DNA from 2 places in the Exiguobacterium sp. Helios genome. Region 2 is predicted to be linked to the other one. Evidence: predicted binding sites of a transcription regulator. Region 2 holds the regulator's gene; the other holds the start of a gene.

Region 1 (10,261 bases), 890 kb from region 2:
AACCAATCGGTAAATTATCCGGTGGTGAAAAACGACGGTTAAAACTGCTGACCATCCTGATGGATGAACCAAATGTTCTGTTCCTTGACGAGCCGACCAACGATTTGGATACGGAAACATTATCCGTATTGGAAGATTACCTCGATTCGTTCCCCGGAACGGTCATCACGGTCAGTCATGATCGCTATTTCCTCGACCGTGTCGTGAATCGGTTATTGGCATTCGAAAACGGCGAGATCGTGTCTTATTATGGTCAATACACTGATTATTTGGAGCAACGGGAACTCCCGTCTACGACTATCGAAACTGTGCCTGTCGTCAAAGACGCTACACCTGTCGAGACACCGCCTGCCGAGACTCCTAAGAAATTGAGTTATCAAGAACAACTCGACTGGAAAACGATTGAGTCTCAAATTGAAGAAGCCGAACTTCATGCCGAATCCCTTGAACAGAAGCTGGCTTCTTCCGGGAGTGATTTAGGTCAGGTCAACGATCTCTATCAACAAATCGAACAGGCGAAAGCAAAAGTCGATCAGTTGATGGAGTACTGGACATACCTGTCCGAAAAAGTGGAAGCGTACGAAAGCTACAAAAAGTAATCCTGCCTTTTTATAAATCGTATCCTTTCGTCAACATGACGGACGGATACGATTTATTTTTTTGAATCACATGAACCGGACAAAAGCAGTGTATGATGAGAAAAAGACAGACCAATTCATGTGAGGAGGCAGTTTCGTGCAGCAATCTCCCTATTTCATAAAATGGTTTCCACCCTTACTGATCATTTCCACGGTCTTGATGGTAATTGCTTCTGCAAACGAATCGATTCCAAATCTTATCGTTGAGCAAATCCTACAATACCTATCGTTGGTATTGATTACTTTTTTTATCCTGGTCGCCTATAAAAAAGAACAGCTTCTGATCGTTCCAAGACGAAATTTTTGGTTGTTCACTCTTGGCTCTTTATGTTTATCCGTCATCGGATCGATCTTAGAAACAATTCATTTATTCAGTCCTGCTGAAAGCTTTTCCGGACTCTACAGCATGGTCTTGTTTTCGTTGTCCCATTACTTGTTTTTATATGCTATTTTTTACCGGATTGCATCTAAAAAAAGTTTTGGTCAACACCTCTTGGCTTTTATGGATGCCATCATTTTGGTCATTTTTTTCGCACTTGTTGCGTTTCATATTCTGAATGAACTGGTTAATCCTGCAGTCAATCCGTTTCCATACTCACTTGTCGTCATCATCAACACGTCACTCGGTTTGTTCGTCTTCTTTTATTTTTTCTTTATCCAGGACACGCATTGGGTATCACGAACAACTTTGCTTCTGCTCTTTTTATCAATTTTCATTCGTGGAATTTACGAAATATCATCCGTCTACTTTCCGGCGTTCACGATGCAGTATCTGATTTTCTCACCAATTCTTATCCGTTTGGCCCAAAGTGCGGCCATCCTTTGGCACATTGATCACATCTTTGAAGGGACTAACAAATCATCTATCGTCCAACGCGCTTGGCTACCGTTGTTATCTTTGCCGTTATTCTTTCATTATTTCCTCGATGAAGACGGACAAAAACGGGATGTCTTTGTCATCTTATTGTTATTGATTGTCCGCCAAATTTTCATCACACGGCAACATACATCCATCGTCCATCAGTTAGATACCCGGAATGAGCAGTTGGCGATACGGGTTGAGCGGCGAACACAACAAATTAAAGCAAGTGAACAACAAGTCATCCCATTGTTCCTCGGACACCCTGACCCCATCGTTCGTTTTAATAAGCTTCAAGAACCCATTTTTGCGAATCGGGCTGCTCAACGAATTTTGGGTCTCCCCGCCATGACAATTGATCATTTGACAGATAAATTAAAACATGTTCAGACTGCCTTGAAAACGAAAAAAAATCATTATCAAAATGAAGCGAATCAACAATTCGAATTGATTCTGATTCCTATCAAGATAGCCGATACTGCCGTTGGTCACTTCCTGATTCTCCATGATGTGACAGAGCGAATGGCACGACAACAGCAAATCGAATACCATGCCTATCATGATGGATTGACGCACATCGGCAATCGCCGTTCTTTAGAAAAAATGTTTAATGAAAAAACATCTACCTTGAATTATCTGGCTTTGATTGACTTGGACGGCTTCAAACAAATTAATGACACGTACGGCCATGAAACCGGAGACTATATCTTGATAGAAGTGGCACGACGTCTTGCGTCCGAATTATCCGCCGACGAATCCGTCTACCGGCTTGGCGGGGATGAATTTGCTTTACTGACCTCGGCGAAGGATGAAGTTTCCTTAAGACGACGCTGTAAAGTCTTTTTGAATCAGCTGTCGAAACCCTATCATTATCGCGGAGAACTGCTACGCGTTTCTGCCAGTGTCGGCGTCGCACGCCACGATCCGGAAACTGATTTAGAACAATGGCTCAAACAGGCCGATTTAGCAATGTATCGTGTGAAACATCAAGATAAAAATGGGGTTAGGATTTATCGTTCCGAGATTGAATGAGTGTACCTGTCCAAAAAAACCGGCCCTTCCGTAAACATTCGGAAAGGCCGGTTTTGATTATTCTGGACGTGGTGCGATGTTTCCTTCTTCAATATCGAGTAATAAATCAATCAACTCGGCACAAAATTCGGGATACTGACGTAACAAGGCATCTTCTCCTACTTCGTCTACGAAATCAGCTAAAAGAATCCGGACTTCCGGAACTAATGCTTTGGCGACTTTCATGTAAGCAATCGCAAAACGCCATTTCCCCGAGATATAAAGAAGTTTACCGACCAACAAATCACCGGGCTCGACTTCAATTTCTGCTAACTCCGTCTGATACGTCTGTTTTGACATGATGTCGACGACCCGCTCTTCCTCAACAAGAAACAACGAGGGAACCGGATCCGCCAAACCTCTCAGCGCACGGTACAGACTCGGTGACATGTCTTCCTTGACCTGTTCTAAAAAACGGCCGTGCGGCGTTTTCCCTTGTTCATCGGTTTCATAGAAAATTGCCCAATCTACGAATAAATCACGGAACAGTTCAGCGTCTTTCAAATACCAACGTCCTTCCGTTGCGATTTCTTCGATGAAGGCCACCCAGTCTGTACTTCTGGCCGTTGCGGCTTCTTGATACATCTTCTTAAGCGCCGTATTCATCTCCGCTTCCGATACGGTCGTTGGAAAAGGGATTATTTTTCGCTCGCTTTTCATCGTGTCGGTCCTTTCCGGTGTGGGTTCGCCGGTCGTTTGATTGTTTCGGGTTCCGTGTGTTCCCGTTTCGGAATCACTTCGCCACGATAAATTTCCATCTCTTCCATTTCCACACCCATTTGCTTAGTCAGGGTCTTCAGGTGTTTCAAATCGTGATCCGTGACAAGGGCAAGAACCATACCAGATGCATTCCCGCGTCCTGTCCGTCCAGAACGGTGAACGAAATCATCGAATGACTCAGGTAAATCATAATGGACGACATGGGTAACCGCCTCGATGTCGAGTCCACGAGCTGCGAGGCCCGTCGTCACGAGCAATGGGAACTCGCCCCGTTTATACGAACGGAGTGTCTCCATCCGTTCCCGTTTTCCTTTTTCAGCGTCAAGAATGCGGTATTTTAATGAGAATTTACTGAGTTCGCCGTTTAACGGTCCAAGGAATGAGCGGTTATTGATGAACGTCAATACTTTCGCTCCCTGCATGTTCGCCAGGCGACGCAAGTATTCCGGTTTAAGACGGCGTGACATTTCGATATAACCGAATTTCACTTGCGTACTCATGACACGTTCTACTTTAATCCGTGCAGGCTCGTTCGCAAATAATGTTTTTCCCCATTCAGCTGTTCGTTCCGGCAATGTCGCCGAGATAAAGGCCAGCTGACGATCCCGCAGTGCACTGTTGGCAATTCGTGTTGCCGACGCGCTCATGCCGCTCTCATAAATTTGATCGGCTTCATCTAAAACTATCAGTTTTACTTTATGCATCTTCATTTTTTTAGAATCAATCAGTTCGACGAGTCGTCCCGGGGTTCCGACGATGATTTGCGGTTTTTTCTTCAATCGTTCATGCTGGCGTTTGAGTTCGACGCCACCAATGAAGGCACCTGATTTTATGCCGCTTCCTTGCGAAAACAGTTGAATAACTTGATGGATCTGCATGACCAGTTCACGTGTCGGTGCTGTAATCACGACTTGGATATGCGGTTCATTTTCATCAATCAATTCTAATGCAGGAATGACATATGCTAATGTTTTCCCGGTCCCGGTCGGTGCTTCGACCAAAACATCTTTTCTTTCGCGTAATAATGGAATCGCCTGTTCTTGAACCGGCATCATTTTTTCGAAGCGGGCGCGTTCCCATGCTTCTGTAATAAAAGGTTTCATAAAGTCCATAACGTGTATTCTCCTACTCTCTTCTGCATCATTCTGTGACATATTCAAATTGATCGGTCGTTTCGTCACGCAGACCACGTAACGTTTGTGTGTATTCGTTCCCTGCGTCGATGAGCCGGATGTGATATACCACTTCCTGGTCATTCTTTATTTCTTCCGTCAAAATATCAAACCCTTGAATGACCCGGTCTTGAAGTTCATCCGCCAGTTTCGGAAACTGACTGAGCACCGGGTAATCGGATCGGACATCATTCGGGCGACGAATCAGCTTCACCAAGTATTTTTCTTTATATCCGATGAAGTCTTCAAAATCAAAGTCATCTTCAAAACGAATCCAAAAGCCGTCTTCCTCAAACTCCGTAATCATTCCCGTTCGCGGTGTTCCTTCAGTCGATACTTTTAACGTCACCCAATCACCTGCTCTATAATCGGCACGGTCTTCCAACATCGAAAAATCCATTTTATGCACCTCCACGGTCTATATTCCCTTTTTCATTGTCAACGATACGTCATAAAAATACAAGATAACCCGGTGTGACTTTTATCACGATTCGAACTGTCTTGTTTAGATACATATAAAAATAGTGATACAGAATTTAAAATATGGCTTTATTTCGCCCTTTTTCTGTTTTTTAAGCATATTCCAATCACTGGTACACATTTAACGGATTCCTTATGTACCAACGTTTTTCAAGTCCTTTACGCTTTCACCGGGATGTAAAACTCTTCCCCCCTAATGTTTGTTACACTATTCACATAGGGGATGTATCTTGGACTGTTCACCTTAAAAACAAAGGAGTGTTCGTGATGTTACTTGAAAAAACACCAGCATGGCAACAATTCGAAACAGGCGCATGGAACAATCAAATTGACGTAGCTGATTTCATCCGTCGAAACCGGACAGAATACCGGGGAGACGATCAGTTTCTTGCAGGACCAACCGTGGCTACGGAAACACTGTGGCAACAAATCATGAATTTAACAAGTGAAGAACGTTCACGTGGTGGCGTCTATGCCGTCGATGCTTCGATACCTTCAACGATTCTGTCACACGGTCCAGGATACCTCAACCGCGAACTCGAACAAATCGTCGGTCTGCAAACCGACGAACCATTTAAACGTTCCATTCATCCGAACGGCGGGATTCGAATGGTCAATGATGCTTTAGAAGCCTATGGTTTCCAAGCCGATCCCCTCGTAACAAAAACATTTAGTGAATATCGTAAAACACATAATCAAGGCGTGTTCGATGCTTATACGCCTGAAATGCGTGCTGCCCGTAAAGCGGGTATCATCACAGGTCTTCCGGATGCCTATGGACGCGGTCGGATTATCGGAGACTATCGCCGTGTTGCGCTGTACGGTACAGCCTTCTTGATTGCAGGACGGAAACAAGATTTAAAAGACCGCGGCGGCTTCTTATCCGAATCGATGATCCGGGACCGTGAAGAGATGAACGAACAAATTCGGGCGTTACAAGAACTGACCGAGCTCGGTCAACGTTATGACTGCGACTTATCCCGTCCGGCGGAAACCGCCCAAGAAGCGTTCCAATGGGTGTACCTTGCTTACCTCGCTGCAATCAAAGAACAAAATGGGGCTGCGATGTCACTCGGCCGCGTCTCGACGTTCCTTGATATCTATATCGAACGCGATTTACAGTCAGGACGTTTGACGGAACAGACTGCCCAGGAACTTGTCGATCATTTTGTCATGAAGCTGCGAATCGTCAAATTCCTCCGGACACCGGACTACAATGATTTATTCTCCGGTGATCCGACCTGGGTCACGGAATCAATCGGCGGGATGAGTGAGGACGGTCGCTCCAACGTGACAAAAAGTTCGTTCCGCTTCCTGCAGACACTTGTCAATCTCGGTCCGGCTCCAGAACCGAATCTGACGGTCCTCTGGTCCACACAACTACCGCGCGGCTTTAAAGAATTTTGTGCCAAGATGTCGATTCTCTCCAGTTCGATCCAGTATGAAAATGATGATCTAATGTTGCCGATTTATGGCGACGACTACGGCATCGCGTGCTGTGTTTCCGCCATGAAAATCGGGAAGCAAATGCAATTTTTCGGAGCACGGGCGAACTTAGCAAAAGCATTGCTCTATACGTTAAACGGCGGCATGGATGAAAAACTTAAAATTCAAGTTGCTCCAAAGACGAACTTGATTTTAGATGATGTCTTAGATTATGAAACGGTCATGGCTGCTTACGACCGTCAGCTTGACTGGTTGGCGGAACTCTATGTCAATACATTGAACGTCATTCACTTCATGCATGATAAATACAGTTACGAACGCATCGAAATGGCGTTGCACGATCCGGAAATCTTACGGACGATGGCTTGCGGTATCGCCGGACTCTCTGTCGTGGCCGACAGCCTGTCCGCCATTCGTTACGCTAAAGTCTCCCCGATTCGTGATGCTGACGGAATTGCGGTTGATTTTAAAATCGAAGGTGACTTCCCGAAATTCGGAAATAATGATGAACGGGTCGATCAGATGGCGGTTGATCTCGTCAAACTGTTTATGGAAAAAATCCGGAAACATCCGACGTACCGTGATGCTTTACCGACTCAATCCGTCTTGACGATTACTTCAAATGTCGTCTACGGCAAAAAAACCGGCAATACGCCGGACGGACGACGTGCTGGTGAACCATTCGCACCGGGAGCCAATCCAATGCATGGTCGGGATACGAAGGGTGCCGTCGCCGCATTGACTTCCGTCGGGAAATTACCGTATGAACATGCCCTTGACGGCATTTCCTACACGTTCTCCATCGTCCCGAAAGCACTGGGGAAAGATGAACCGACACGAATTCGAAATACAGTCGGACTGCTTGACGGCTACATGGGCGGAACTACTTCAAAAGGACATCACTTAAACGTCAATGTCTTCGACCGGGAGACATTACTCGATGCGATGGAACATCCGGAACTTTATCCCCAATTGACGATCCGTGTTTCCGGTTACGCCGTCAACTTCATCAAGTTGACCCGCGAACAGCAAATCGACGTCATCAACCGGACGTTCCACGGTGCACTTTAACTGAAAGAAAGGACTGAAATGGCTATGACAATCGGAACGATTCATTCTGTTGAATCCTGCGGCACGGTCGACGGACCGGGTATTCGCTTCATCGTCTTCACGCAAGGCTGTCCTTTACGTTGCCAATACTGCCACAATGCGGATACGTGGGAATTCGGATGTGGTCGTTCCGTCTCGGCAACGGAAATCATTGAAGAAGCGGAAAGTTACCGATCATTTTTTGAAGCAACAGGCGGTGGTATCACATTTTCCGGCGGAGAACCCCTTGCCCAACCGGAATTTTTGGAAGCAGCACTTCGGGAAGCAAAACAAAAAGGCTTGCATACCGTCATCGATACAGCCGGTTCGGTCGTCCCTAAAAATATCGACCGGATTCTCGATTACACGGATCTCGTGTTACTCGACATTAAGCATATTGATGATGCGACCTGCCGGATTCTGACGGGGCGCAGTAATGCCAATACGCTTGCCTTTGCCAAACGGTTGGCAGAACGGAACATTCCCGTCTGGATCCGCCACGTTCTCGTGCCCGGTTTGACGATGACGGAGACGTTCCTGCGCCAGACCGGTGAATTCATCCGGACACTCGGTAATGTCGAACGGATCGAAGTACTTCCTTATCATCAGCTTGGCGTCTACAAATGGGAAGCGCTCGGTCTCGATTATCCATTAGCGGATGTTCTGCCGCCAAATCCAGAGGAAGCTGCTGCGGCTCAAGTATTGCTTGATTCTTACTTGTCTTGCTGACGACAAGTTGCTACACTGAACACATAGTCTATGAATAGGAGGTACAATACCGAAATGAAGCATTCACTCGCTACTGTCTAATGATGAAAGAATTCATCACTTTCGCAATGAGTTGCGGATGACTGACGCTACGAGTCTGCTCATTTTCGGTATTTCCGTCATTCGGAATATACCTTCTTTGATCTGCCCTCCTGCACACCATCCGCTCGCTTTCGGATGGTGTGTTTTCATTTCATCAATGCTGAAATGAACCCAAAAGGAGCTGAACATATGCCTGCAGAAATCTTATCTTTTCATGATGTACGCTTTGATCTTCCACAACAGACGTTGTTTCAACACGTGTCATTTTCCATCCGTCCCGGTGAGCATATTGCTTTGGTCGGTTCCAATGGTGTCGGTAAAACGACACTCTTCCAGCTGATTTTAAAACAGCTTCAGCCGACGGAAGGAAACATCTTCCGCGGCTATACGAACGTTGGACATGTCGCCCAACATCTCACTTCCAGTACACCGGCCATTCGGCTTGTTGAACAGGCTGACCGAGTACGTTACGAAGCAAGGGAAGCGGCTCTCCACTCATCGTCACTCGAAAACTACCAAGCTGCGCTCGATCTCGATGCTTTTTCACTTGAGACAGACGCCGCTCGGGCGTTAAAAGAAGTGCAATTGCCGGAACACGTCTGGACACACCCATTCGATACACTGAGCGGCGGCGAGCAGACACGCATTCAACTCGCCTGCCTGTTGGTCCAACAGCCGGATTTCATTCTGCTCGACGAACCGACCAATCACTTGGACTCGGATACGCTGGATTGGTTGATTCACTGGATGCATCAAACGCCGCTTACCATCCTGTATGTGTCACATGAGCGGGCTTTCATCGATGCGACAGCCGAGGCTGTCCTTGAACTGACTCCGAGTCAGGCAACGCGGTATAAAGGAAACTACCAAGCGTATTGTGAGCAAAAAGAACAGGAACGCCTGACGCAGGAACGCGAGTATGAAAAGCAGGAAAAAACGCGAAAGGAACTCAAACGGATGATTACCCAGTATCAAAATTGGCATCAGCAAGCTGTCGCTCACGCCAGTGAACGGAATCCTTACGCCAAGAAAAAAGCAGCAAAACAAGCTAAAAAATTTAAGGCGAAAGAAAAACAACTCGAGCAGGTGCTCGACCGCCGTGTCGCTAAACCGGAATCCCCGTCCTCCGTTCATGTAGCCTTTGAAGCGGCATCGTTTGCCGCCAAGCAGTTGCTTGCACTGGACGCCGTTTCCTTTTCGTACGATGACCGGACATTGTTTCAAAAACTGAGTTTTTCCATACAACAAGGCGACCGGATTGCCGTCATCGGTCGGAATGGTTCCGGCAAGACGACTTTGCTCCGGCTAATTCGAGGGGAGCTCAACCCGACGGAAGGAACGGTGACACGCCATCCTGCTCTGACAGTCGGTTACTTTTCGCAGGCACTTGCGGATTTACCCACTTCCGGCTCTCTGCTCGACACGTTGATGCAGGAAACGACGATTTCTGAGACCGATGCCCGGACGCTGCTCGCTTGTTTTCTGTTTCGCCGGGAACAGGTATATAAACCAATTACTGAAGCAAGCATGGGTGAACGGTGCCGGATTGCGTTCTTACGCCTTTACTTTTCCGGTGCCCGTCTGTTGATTCTCGATGAGCCGACCAACTACCTTGATTTGACGACCCGCGAACAAATCGAAGCCGCCCTCGATGTCTTTCCGGGTGAATTGTTGTTCGTATCACATGACCGTTACTTTAACGACCGTCTTTCGAACCGGACCATCTCGCTCGATCCACATGAACATGCGACCGTTCATCCGGTCGGGACAAAACAATTGCGCGAACAGCAGCCGAGTGACATTGAGGTCATTCAAAATGATTTGAAACGTCTTGAAGATTTGACGGGTACGATCGATTTTGACCGTGATTAAAGATCTTTTCAACAAAAGGAACGACACCTTCTCTGATTCGTCAGAAAGGTGTCGTTCCTTTGTGATTTTAAATAAAATCATCGTTTTTGATACTTCAGTTTCGT
Region 2 (10,261 bases):
GCTCATGACGCCATATTCGTTATCGTTGAGTGTTGAGTAGATTTTCCCGCCCGGTGCCGTGATTTCCGGCTTGAAGTCAAGGTTCGGCGTCACACCCCATGATGTGAAGTCAGACATTTCGCCTGCGACCGGGTTTGGTGTCGAGACTGCTTTTCCGTCAAACGTCACTGTCAATGCCTTGCCGTCTTTCGCTTTCGCTTCGAGTTCGTTTCCGTCGGCAATGCTTAACGAGACGAGCGGAATCGTAGGTTTATTAAGTGCCATGCTGACGTAATCGCCATGATCGACACGTCCGCGGACGATGACACCGGCCGCGCCTTGTTTCTCGGCTTCCGCTTGAATCATGCCGTAGTTGAAGCTGCCGTTCCGGACGACGAAGACGACTTTATCCTTGACGTCTTTGCCAGCATAATTCGGTTCACTGCCGTCACCAACATAGACGACATCCATCTTCTCTTTATCAAAGACCGCAATCGGATTCGGCGAGTCTTGTTTCTGATAAGCGAGGTAACCTGCGTCCTGCCCGTCGACCGTCAATGCCATTCCTTCGAGTGTCAGCTGTGTGTTTTCAACTGACGCGACTTGCAGCGATTCGCTGATTAAGCCCGGCGAGCCGACGACACCGACGTCTGGATTCGACGCGTACGGGTTTCCGGCGCCGCTTCCGGCAAATGCCGAGTTTCCGGCTGAAATTGCACACAAAATACCGTTGTTCATCGCATTGACGATTGCTTTTTGTTCCGGATCATCTTTTTGGACGAAGGATGCCGTTGAACCAAGACTCATGTTGATGACGTCTGCTCCTAGCGCAATCGCATCATCAATCGCTTTGATATAGATATCACTGAATGTCGACGGCATCCCTGGATCATTGCCGAAGACCTTCATCGCGAGGAGTTGTGTTTCCGGTGCAACCCCTTTGATTCCACCGTTCGTTTCATCGCCGTTGGCACCCACTGTACCGGCGACGTGCATCCCGTGCATCGAAGCGCCTGGCCCAAGATCACGGATTTCGCTGTCATGATCCGCATAGTTATAGCCGTACGGTACTTTTTCCGTGAAGTAGTTTCCTTTTAAACCTTTTGACGATTTAAAGCTTTCGACTTTTGACGACGTCAAATCGACTTTCGTCTCCGGACTGAGGACCATGTCCTTGTGCGTCGGATCGATTCCCGTATCGATGACGGCAACGATCGTTCCTTCCCCTTTATAGCCGTAGTCCTGCCATGTCTGCTTCGCATTGACCATGTCTTTACTATGTAACATGTTTGGTGTTGCGCCCTTTTCGACTTCCGGACGCGCATATTCGTGTGCGATATGTACGTTTTTGACCCCGCTTAATTTTTTCAGTTCCTTGATTTCACCATATTTGACTTCCCCGCTGAACCCGTTCAATACGGTCGTGAAGCTTTCTTTATACGAAACAGAAATGTCTTTTTGGGCAATTGCCGCTTTGACTTCCTTCTGTTTGTTGACGATTTGATTCTTAAGAATAATTTTTTCCGTGTTGCTTAACGTGCTGTAACGCTTATTTTGTGCCTGCGCGTGTTCAATCGCTGCTTTTTGATCGAGCTCGACGACAATCCGTACTTTTTCGTTTTGACTGTATGACTTTTCTTGACCCGCTTTTTTCAGTGAGAGTGCTTGTGGCTTTTGTACATCCACTTTTTGTGATGACACGTGTCCCTCAGCATGAACTAGGCTGGAAGATGTCATGAGGGCAGCCGCCATCAGAGCAATCTTCTTTTTCTTCATTCCTTTTCCTCTTTTCCAAAAATGTAATGTGGAGCAAAAACGTATTAAACGAAAATTCTGTATTTTTAGTTTAATTAACTTTCGCTTAATATACAATTTAAATTTGGTGCTTTTTAAAAATATTTGTTTGTTTATTACATCACAAAATGAATAAATCCTTATATTCCCTTATCTATTTCTTACAGGTGAATAAAAAAGGACAAAAAAAACCTTGGTTTCCCAAGGTTTCGGCAGGTAAAGCAATATGGAGACTATCGGGCTCGAACCGACGACCTTTTGGCTGCCAGCCAAACGCTCTCCCAGCTGAGCTAAGCCCCCGTGTGTTTCTATAATGAGTATACCCATTGCTGTTCATTTTTTCAATATAAAATTAGACCGCTTACAAAAAAATCTCCCTCACCTTACCGGCAAAGGAGAATCTTCCGTTATTTGTTCAGCTCACGCATCATATCCGCTTGTCGTTCCAGTTCAGCCTGTTGCTCCAGGATCAGCACTTTTTTATACGTCCGTGCCGAGATGATGATACTGATTTCATAGAGGATGAACAAAGGAACAGAAATCATCAAATGCGACGTAATGTCGGGCGGTGAGATCAACGCCGCGATCACGAACAACGCAAAATACGCATACTTCCGATTCTTCCGCATGAAGAACGGCGTTACGAGTCCGAGCCGTGTCAAAAACATCGTCACGACCGGTAACTGGAACAACAGACCAAACGGAATCGTCAACCGGATCAGGAAACTGAAATAGTTCTCGACCCCGATGACCTGTTCAATCCCAAGCTCTTGTCCGAGTTCCGTTGATACTTCCAGTAAAAACGGCAACAGCCAAAAATAAGAAAAGGAAACACCCGCAAGGAATAAGAAAAACGTCACGGGAATGTACGTCAACGTCGCTTTTTGTTCTTGGTCGTGCAGACCGGGACGGATGAACGCCCAAAGCTGGTACATCCAAAACGGGGACGCCAAGACGATTGCGATGATGAACGCAAGATTCAGATATAACATCAACGGATCAACGACGTTAAACGCATTTAAACCGATTCCGAGTTCCTTTAAGTCGGCCTGTAAGAAACGGACGAGCGGCCGGACGAGCGGAAAGGCTGCGATAAACATGACTACCACGATGATGAGCGACCAGATGATCCGCTTACGCAGTTCATCTAAGTGCGATGTCACACTCTGTTCTTGATCGATCGCCATGATTCACTCACTTCTCTTTCATTTCGTCCTTTTTATCCTTATCATCTTCCATGATGCCGTGTGTCGCACTCTTGAACTCTTTTAACGTTTGACCGGCCGCGCGGCCGAGTTCCGGTAATTTCTTCGGTCCGAAGATAATGAGGGCGACGACACCGATCAAGGCGATGCTTGCCGGTCCAATACCAAGTGTTAACGGGATTAAGTTTTCCATTATGATTTCACTCCTTCAGCTGATTGCGAATAATGCTTCATGAAATAGACGAGCGACTGCAGCTCGATTGACAGATCGATGTGATGCACCCGGACGTGGGCCGGGACATTCAACCGGGCCGGTGTAAAGTTCAGAATGCCGGTCACACCGTACTCAACTAACTCATCCGCTACTGACTGCGCGAACTGCGACGGTACCGTCAAGATGGCGACATCGACATGGTTCGCTTTGATTTGTTCTTTCATATCCGAGACGTGATAAATCGGAACGTCCTGCGTCGTTGTTCCGACCTTGTCTTCATCGGCGTCAAACGCGATGACGATACGAGTACTATTATTCTTTAAAAAGTTATAATTTGCAAACGCTGTTCCGAGATGTCCGACCCCGATTAAGGCGACATTCGTGACCTCGTCTTGGTTGAGTGTCTTTCGGAAAAATGTTAACAAATGTTGAACGTTATAACCGTACCCTTTTTTCCCTAACGCCCCAAAGTAGGAAAAGTCACGACGGATCGTCGCAGAGTCGACTTTGACCGCTTCGCTGAGCTCTGCTGACGAGACGCGCAGCTTGCCGGAGTTATAGAGACTTTGGATAAAACGATAATATAACGGCAGTCGTTTCGCCGTTGCTTGTGGTATTTTTGTGTCTGGCCCATTCATACTGCAGTTCCCCCTTCGGCCACGTTCTGACGTGGCACCCAAATCAATGCAAAGAATTCTACTCTCCTTGATTGTAAACCACTTCACATAGAGTAACAAATATTATATTCGGCAGGATTTTTCGTGATAGACTAAAGGGTGGAAGGATGGATGGATATGATTCTCTTACAAGTAAACCAACTCTCAAAATCATTCGGCGTAGAGCCGATTTTAGACAATATTAAACTCGAAGTACAGGAACGGGACCGGATTGCCCTCGTCGGACGAAACGGTGCCGGAAAATCGACACTTTTAAAAATCATCGCCGGGGAGCTGTCACATGACTCGGGGGAGATCATGAAAAGCAAGGAAGTCCGGATTGGTTATCTCGCGCAGGACAGCGGACTCGAGTCGAACGAATCGATTTGGAACGAGATGCTGACCGTCTTTGAGCATCTGCAGGATCAGGAACGGGCGCTTCGTCGGATGGAAATCGAAATGGGCATGGAGCACATTTTAAATGATCCGACTGCCTATGACCGTCTCCTGAAAACGTACGATCAAGCGCAACACGACTTCTCGGAAGCCGGCGGCTATCAGTTCGAAGCCAACATCCGCTCTGTCTTACACGGGATGCGTTTTTATCCGGACGATTATTCCCGCCGGATTCAGACGCTTTCCGGTGGACAGCGGACCCGGCTTGCCCTGGCGAAGATGTTACTCCAGGCACCGGAACTGTTGATTCTCGATGAGCCGACCAATCACCTCGACATCGATACGTTGTCCTGGCTCGAAAGCTACCTGTCCGGTTACCGTGGTGCTGTCCTGATCGTTTCCCATGACCGCTATTTCCTCGATCAAGTCGTCAACGTCGTCTATGAATTGTCCCGGAACGTGTCGCGGAAATTCACAGGCAACTATACGAAGTATCTCGAACAAAAAGCGGCACTGTACGAACAGGAAATGAAACAGTTCGAACAGCAGCAGGAAGACATCGCGAAGATGCAGGACTTCATCCAGCGTAACATCGCCCGTGCGACGACGACGAAACGGGCGCAAAGTGTCCGCAAGCGTCTCGAAAAAGTCGACCGGATCGACCGTCCGGACGGTGACGAACGCAGTACGGTTCTGTCATTCCCGATTGAAAAGCAGAGCGGCAATGATGTGCTGCAGGTCAATCAACTCGCTGTCGGCTACGAAGAAGCCGTCTCGAAAAACATTACGTTCCGGCTGCAACGTGCGGAATCACTGGCGCTTGTCGGACCAAACGGAATCGGCAAGTCGACGTTACTGAAAGTGCTTGTCGGCCGTCTGAAACCGCTGTTCGGTGACTATCGTTTCGGTACTGGCGTCTCGATTGGCTACTACGATCAGGAGCAGGCGGAACTGAACGACCGCAATCGGGTCATTGATGAAATTTGGAACGAATGGCCGTTGATGCGCGAACAGGAAGTCCGGTCCGTTCTCGGGCAGTTCCTGTTCAGCGGCGATGATGTCTTCAAGCTCGTCCATGAATTGTCGGGCGGTGAACGCGGACGTCTGGCGCTCGCGAAGCTGAAGTTACGGAAAACGAATCTGCTTGTGCTGGATGAGCCGACGAACCACCTGGATCTTGATTCGAAAATGGTCCTCGAAAATGCACTTGTCGATTACGAAGGCACGTTACTGTTCGTCTCCCACGACCGTTACTTCATCGACCGCGTCGCGACACGTGTCATCGAGATGAGTACAGACGGCGTGACCGATTACCTCGGTGACTACTCGTATTATATGGAGAAAAAAGCCGAGAAGGAAGAAATCGCCCGCCTCGAAGCAGAAGAAGCGAAAGCGATCAAAGTCGCTTCGACGAAGACGATTGATAAAGAGGCGCAAAAAGAAGCGCGCAAAAAGAAACAACAGCTGGAGAAGCTCGAACAAGAAATTGAACGGTTGGAGAACCGGTCGGTCGAAATCGAACAGTTGTTGTGCGAACCGGAAGTCTTTAATGATATTCCGAAAGCGACCGCCCTTTCGGCAGAACGCGATCAGATTGATGTCGACTTGCTTGATTTGATGGAACAGTGGGAGTCGTTCCACTGATGCGCTCGAAAAGTTATCTGATCAATCTGATCCAAGGACTATTGTCCGGTGTCCTCTACTTCGTTCCGATGTATGCGGACTACGTCTCGGCTTTCATTCGTCCGGATGCGTTTAATGCCGTTTATCCGTTGTTTATCCTGATTTCCTGTATGATCGGTCTTGTCATTCAGACATGGAGCGGACTGTTCATCAGTTTATTATCCGGTCTGATCTGCACGTTGCTGACGATTCAGTCGTTCGTCGAACTGAATGATCCGATGATCATCATGTATTACGGTGCCGTCTCCCCATTAGCGGCCTTTTTAATCAGCTGTGTCGGGATTTGGGCGCTCGCCGTCCTGTTTTATCTACTCGACGGTTTCCAGTACAGTAAACGCCATAACATGGAGTAAGCAACAAAAAATAGACGAGGGAAGCAGACATCGAATCTGCTTCCCTCGTCTATTTGGCATGACTTTATCTTATTTCGTTGGACGGGTAATTGTGAAGATATCACCGATTTTCGCATAATCATTGCCGGCAAGACGGGCAATTGCTTTTAAACCGTCGGCATCAATCCGGAACGACTCCTCGAGTTCATCCGCGACATGATACCGGATGACTTCGCCGATTAATAAGTCAGCTGTTTCCAGTTCAATGTGTTGTGACAGTTTCAGCTCAAACCGGATTTTCGCTTCCGCGACCGCCGGGACATCAATCAAATCGCTGTCGATCAGCGTAAGATTCGTCCGGTTCAATTCACTTTCCCCGTAAGCAAGAGGTGCTGCCGTTTCATTGACGGCTTCGACAATCTCTTCACTGACGATATGGATAACGAACTCTTTATTCAACAAAATATTTTTAGCGGTGTCTTTTTCGCCCTGATCCGTCTTTTGGACGGCAATCAACAGTTGCGGCGGATGGCTCGAAGCGACGGTGAAGAAGGAAAACGGGGCGGCATTGACCGTTCCGTCCGCTCCTTTCGTCGTGACAAAGGCAATCGGTCTCGGGATGATACTCCCGATCAACAATTTATAGTTTTCTTTTGGACTGAGTGACTGTGCATCAAACTTCATCTTTTTACCCGCTTTCTCTGATCACCCGAGCATGGCTGCGAGTGAATAGTCTCCGGCACCAATCAAGGCGACGCCAAGGGCGATGACGATCAGTGCCATGTTATATTCGTACCCGTTCTGTGTCACCCAGTAACCATTTTGCCCGTGCACCTTGATGATTGCAACGAGCATCGACCCGATAATCAGTGCTGCCGCGAACCATAAGAACAATCCACCGGCAAATAGTAAACCACCAATCAGTTCTGCCAGTCCTGCCGTAAGCGCAAGCATTTTACCCGGTTTCATCCCGATCGATTCGAACCAGCCGCCCGTCCCTGCAATCCCGTGCCCGCCGAACCAGCCAAACAATTTTTGTGTCCCGTGTGCTGCAAATGTTAATCCAATCACCAATCGAATAAGAAATAATCCTAAATCCATCATCTTGATCAAAACTCCTTTTACTTAATGTTTTTTAATTACTTTTAGTAACCTAAATACGACTATAAACTAACACTTACTAAAAGTAAACAGATTTGTTTTTGTTTATTTTATTACTTTAAGTAAAATAATTCGTAATTTTGAATCAGAGTGGGTATACTAAGACTATAGAAAGGATGAGTGCTGATGGAAGAAACATTGATTCCGACTGCCCTTTGTCCGAAAGTCGAACATGCCTTTGAAATTTTGGGCAAGAAGTGGACGGGCTTGATTTTACGTCATCTCATGACGAAGACCTGTCGTTTCAACGAAATTCAAGATGCGATTCCAGAGTTATCTGGTCGTATGCTGACGGAGCGCATGAAGGAACTTGAGGCGGAAGGTATTGTCATCCGGACCGTCATTCCGGAACGTCCGATTAAAATTCAATACAGTTTGACTGACAAAGGTCGTCAGCTTGAACCTGTCATTCGTTCAATCGAAGAATGGGCCGAGCTCCAAGACTGACATGAAAAGTCTCTCCATTTGGGAGAGGCTTTTATTTCCGTTTGTATTGAGAACGATTATCAATTAAACTAAAGATGTTCATGTTTTGGAGAAAGGATGATTCAGATGAACATCATGATTGGTTTTGTCAGCATGTCCGGCAATACAGAAGATATCGTGCACCTTTTGCGGGCGGAACTCGAACGCAAGGGCTGTACGGTTCATATACAAGAGCTTGATCAGTTATATCCATCTGACTTCTCTCAGTATGATGCCGTGCTACTCGGCTCGTATACATGGGGAGACGGTGATTTGCCATACGAAGCTGAAGATTTCGTCGACGAGTTGGGGGAAAGTACGTTAAACGACTTAGCCGCTGCTGCCTTTGGCTCCGGCGACTTGGATTATCCTAAATACTGTGCAGCCGTCGATACATTGGAACAGACGCTTGCATCTGCCGGCGCGACGATCGTCGTCCCTGGGCTGAAGATTGAGTTTGATCCCGATACACCCGAGAAACAAGCCGCCTGTCGTACGTTCGCGAATGAATTTTTTGTCCGGGCACAACGGCTTCACGCTTAACCGGAAAGAACCTCGACTTCAGCCAAGGTTCTTTTTTGTTTTCCAGCGTTTTTGGAGATACCAAGGAACAATCGTCAACACAAGAAAGACGACAATCGCACCGATGATGAGTTGCGGATCCTTCGAGACGATGCTGCTGCCTAAAAAGTTATAGGCAAATGTCCCGGGGATGATTCCGAGCAACGTCGCGAGGAAAAAGGACAGCAACCGGACTTTCGATAGTCCGGCGGCATAGCTGATCAAATCGAAGTTGAAGATTGGCAACAGACGGAAGATCAACACATAGATGAATCCATTCTTTTCGAGCTGTTGCTGAATCTGTTCGATTTTTCCCGCCTGTTCCTTTTTCTTAATCAGTCTGTTTCCAAGCTTTTGCGCGACTAAAAAAGCAACGATAGCACCGAGAGTCGCTCCGATGACCGTGTACAGCGTCCCGAGCCAGGCACCAAACGCAAGACCACCTGTGATTGACAGGATGGATGCCGGAAAGAAAATCAGCGGACGAACCGTATAAAGCAAGATATACAGAATCGGCGCCCACATCCCGAATGATAAAATCCAGTCCTTGATGTCGGTTGGACTGAGGTTGAGATAGGAACGGCTGAACCAGATCAGTCCGCCTATTAAAAAAACAAGCACTAGAATCCTGATGATTTGCTGCTTACGTGTCATGACATATCTCCTGTCTTTTGCGATGAACTGTCCTTCTTTATCCAATTCCCGATTTCGACACGTCTTACGCGTTTCACCATTTTTGGAATGTGCGTTTCAGCTGAGACTGTTTTCGGGAACTAGATACAGATAACGTGTAACTCAGAAAGGTGATTAACATGACACAACCGATTAAAGCACTGGTCTTTGATGTCTACGGTACATTGTTTGATGTCCACTCCGTCAAAGTCAAAGCAGAGGAACTCTACCCGGAGCACGGCGAAGCCATCAGCCAGGCCTGGCGTCAAAAACAGCTGGAATATTCCTTCTTACGTCAGTTGAACGGCCAGTACGTCCCGTTCAGCCAAGTGACGCGTGATGCACTCCGTTATGCCTTACTGCAACTGAAGCTACACGTCACGGAAGAAAACATTGCCGCCTTGATGGAAGTCTATTTAAAGCTCGATCATTATCCGGAAGTCGATTCCGTCTTAGAGCAGATGAGTGATAAACAACTGGCTGTCTTCTCAAACGGTTCCCACGATATGCTTGATCCATTGATTGAACAGTCTGGTCTCTCCGGACGGTTTAATCACATCATCAGTGTGGATGACATTAAACAGTATAAGCCGACACCGGCTTCTTACATGCATGCGCTCAATACGTTAGGTCTCAAACGGGAAGAAATCCTGTTCATGTCGTCGAACGGCTGGGACATTACTGGCGCTAAAAGTTTTGGTTTTCGGACAGCCTGGATCAACCGGTCGGGTCTGCCCGTCGAAGAATTGAATCTTGATCCGGACAGTATTTATGATGATCTAACCGGCTTGCTGGAATGGAAATGAAAAAAGCGATGTTTACCTAGACCCAGGTGAACATCGCTTTTCATTTAATAATTAGACAGACGTGAGTAGCCTTTTTTGAAGAGATCAAGCTTCAGTCCACCGTCTTTTTCGATAAAGAACAGGTATTCTTTTTGGTCGGTATCTTTATAGAACACTTTATACAACGTCAACGTCCGTTTTTTATTGTTTTCATTGGCAACGACCTGGTGTTTTGAGATGACTTCCGCCTGAACCTGCTGTCCATCGAGACGATCAATCATCGGTTGGAATGATTTTTTCTCCTGTCCGGTTGCCGGTTTTCCCGGTGCAATCATAAAGAAGTCATCACTCGCTTTGT

What was found. Region 2 encodes Rex, which represses fermentation and respiration genes when NADH is low (regulators of the CRP and FNR family bind a similar motif). Its sites were predicted from a motif close to TTGTGAAATATTTCACAA; they were not measured.
Region 1: the regulator Rex is predicted to act here: its motif matches at 5,141-5,158, upstream of pflB (formate C-acetyltransferase).

The regions. Positions count from the first base shown of each region.
Region 1 is NZ_CP053557.1:877,568-887,828, reverse strand. Features, by position in the region: gene HNY42_RS04570 (ABC-F family ATP-binding cassette domain-containing protein) at 1-599, shown strand, start outside; gene HNY42_RS04565 (GGDEF domain-containing protein) at 736-2,529, shown strand; gene HNY42_RS04560 (hypothetical protein) at 2,587-3,228, opposite strand; gene HNY42_RS04555 (DEAD/DEAH box helicase) at 3,225-4,400, opposite strand; gene HNY42_RS04550 (hypothetical protein) at 4,429-4,860, opposite strand; gene pflB (formate C-acetyltransferase) at 5,208-7,457, shown strand; gene pflA (pyruvate formate-lyase-activating protein) at 7,482-8,204, shown strand; gene abc-f (ribosomal protection-like ABC-F family protein) at 8,475-10,157, shown strand; gene rsgA (ribosome small subunit-dependent GTPase A) at 10,235-10,261, opposite strand, start outside.
Region 2 is NZ_CP053557.1:3,028,703-3,038,963, forward strand. Features, by position in the region: gene HNY42_RS15610 (S8 family serine peptidase) at 1-1,755, opposite strand, end outside; tRNA gene HNY42_RS15615 (tRNA-Ala) at 2,001-2,073, opposite strand; gene tatC (twin-arginine translocase subunit TatC) at 2,181-2,960, opposite strand; gene HNY42_RS15625 (twin-arginine translocase TatA/TatE family subunit) at 2,968-3,171, opposite strand; gene HNY42_RS15630 (redox-sensing transcriptional repressor Rex) at 3,171-3,830, opposite strand; gene HNY42_RS15635 (ABC-F family ATP-binding cassette domain-containing protein) at 3,987-5,888, shown strand; gene HNY42_RS15640 (hypothetical protein) at 5,888-6,280, shown strand; gene HNY42_RS15645 (flavin reductase family protein) at 6,350-6,943, opposite strand; gene HNY42_RS15650 (DoxX family protein) at 6,965-7,363, opposite strand; gene HNY42_RS15655 (winged helix-turn-helix transcriptional regulator) at 7,547-7,867, shown strand; gene HNY42_RS15660 (flavodoxin) at 7,973-8,428, shown strand; gene HNY42_RS15665 (TVP38/TMEM64 family protein) at 8,447-9,100, opposite strand; gene HNY42_RS15670 (haloacid dehalogenase type II) at 9,259-9,924, shown strand; gene HNY42_RS15675 (hypothetical protein) at 9,969-10,261, opposite strand, start outside.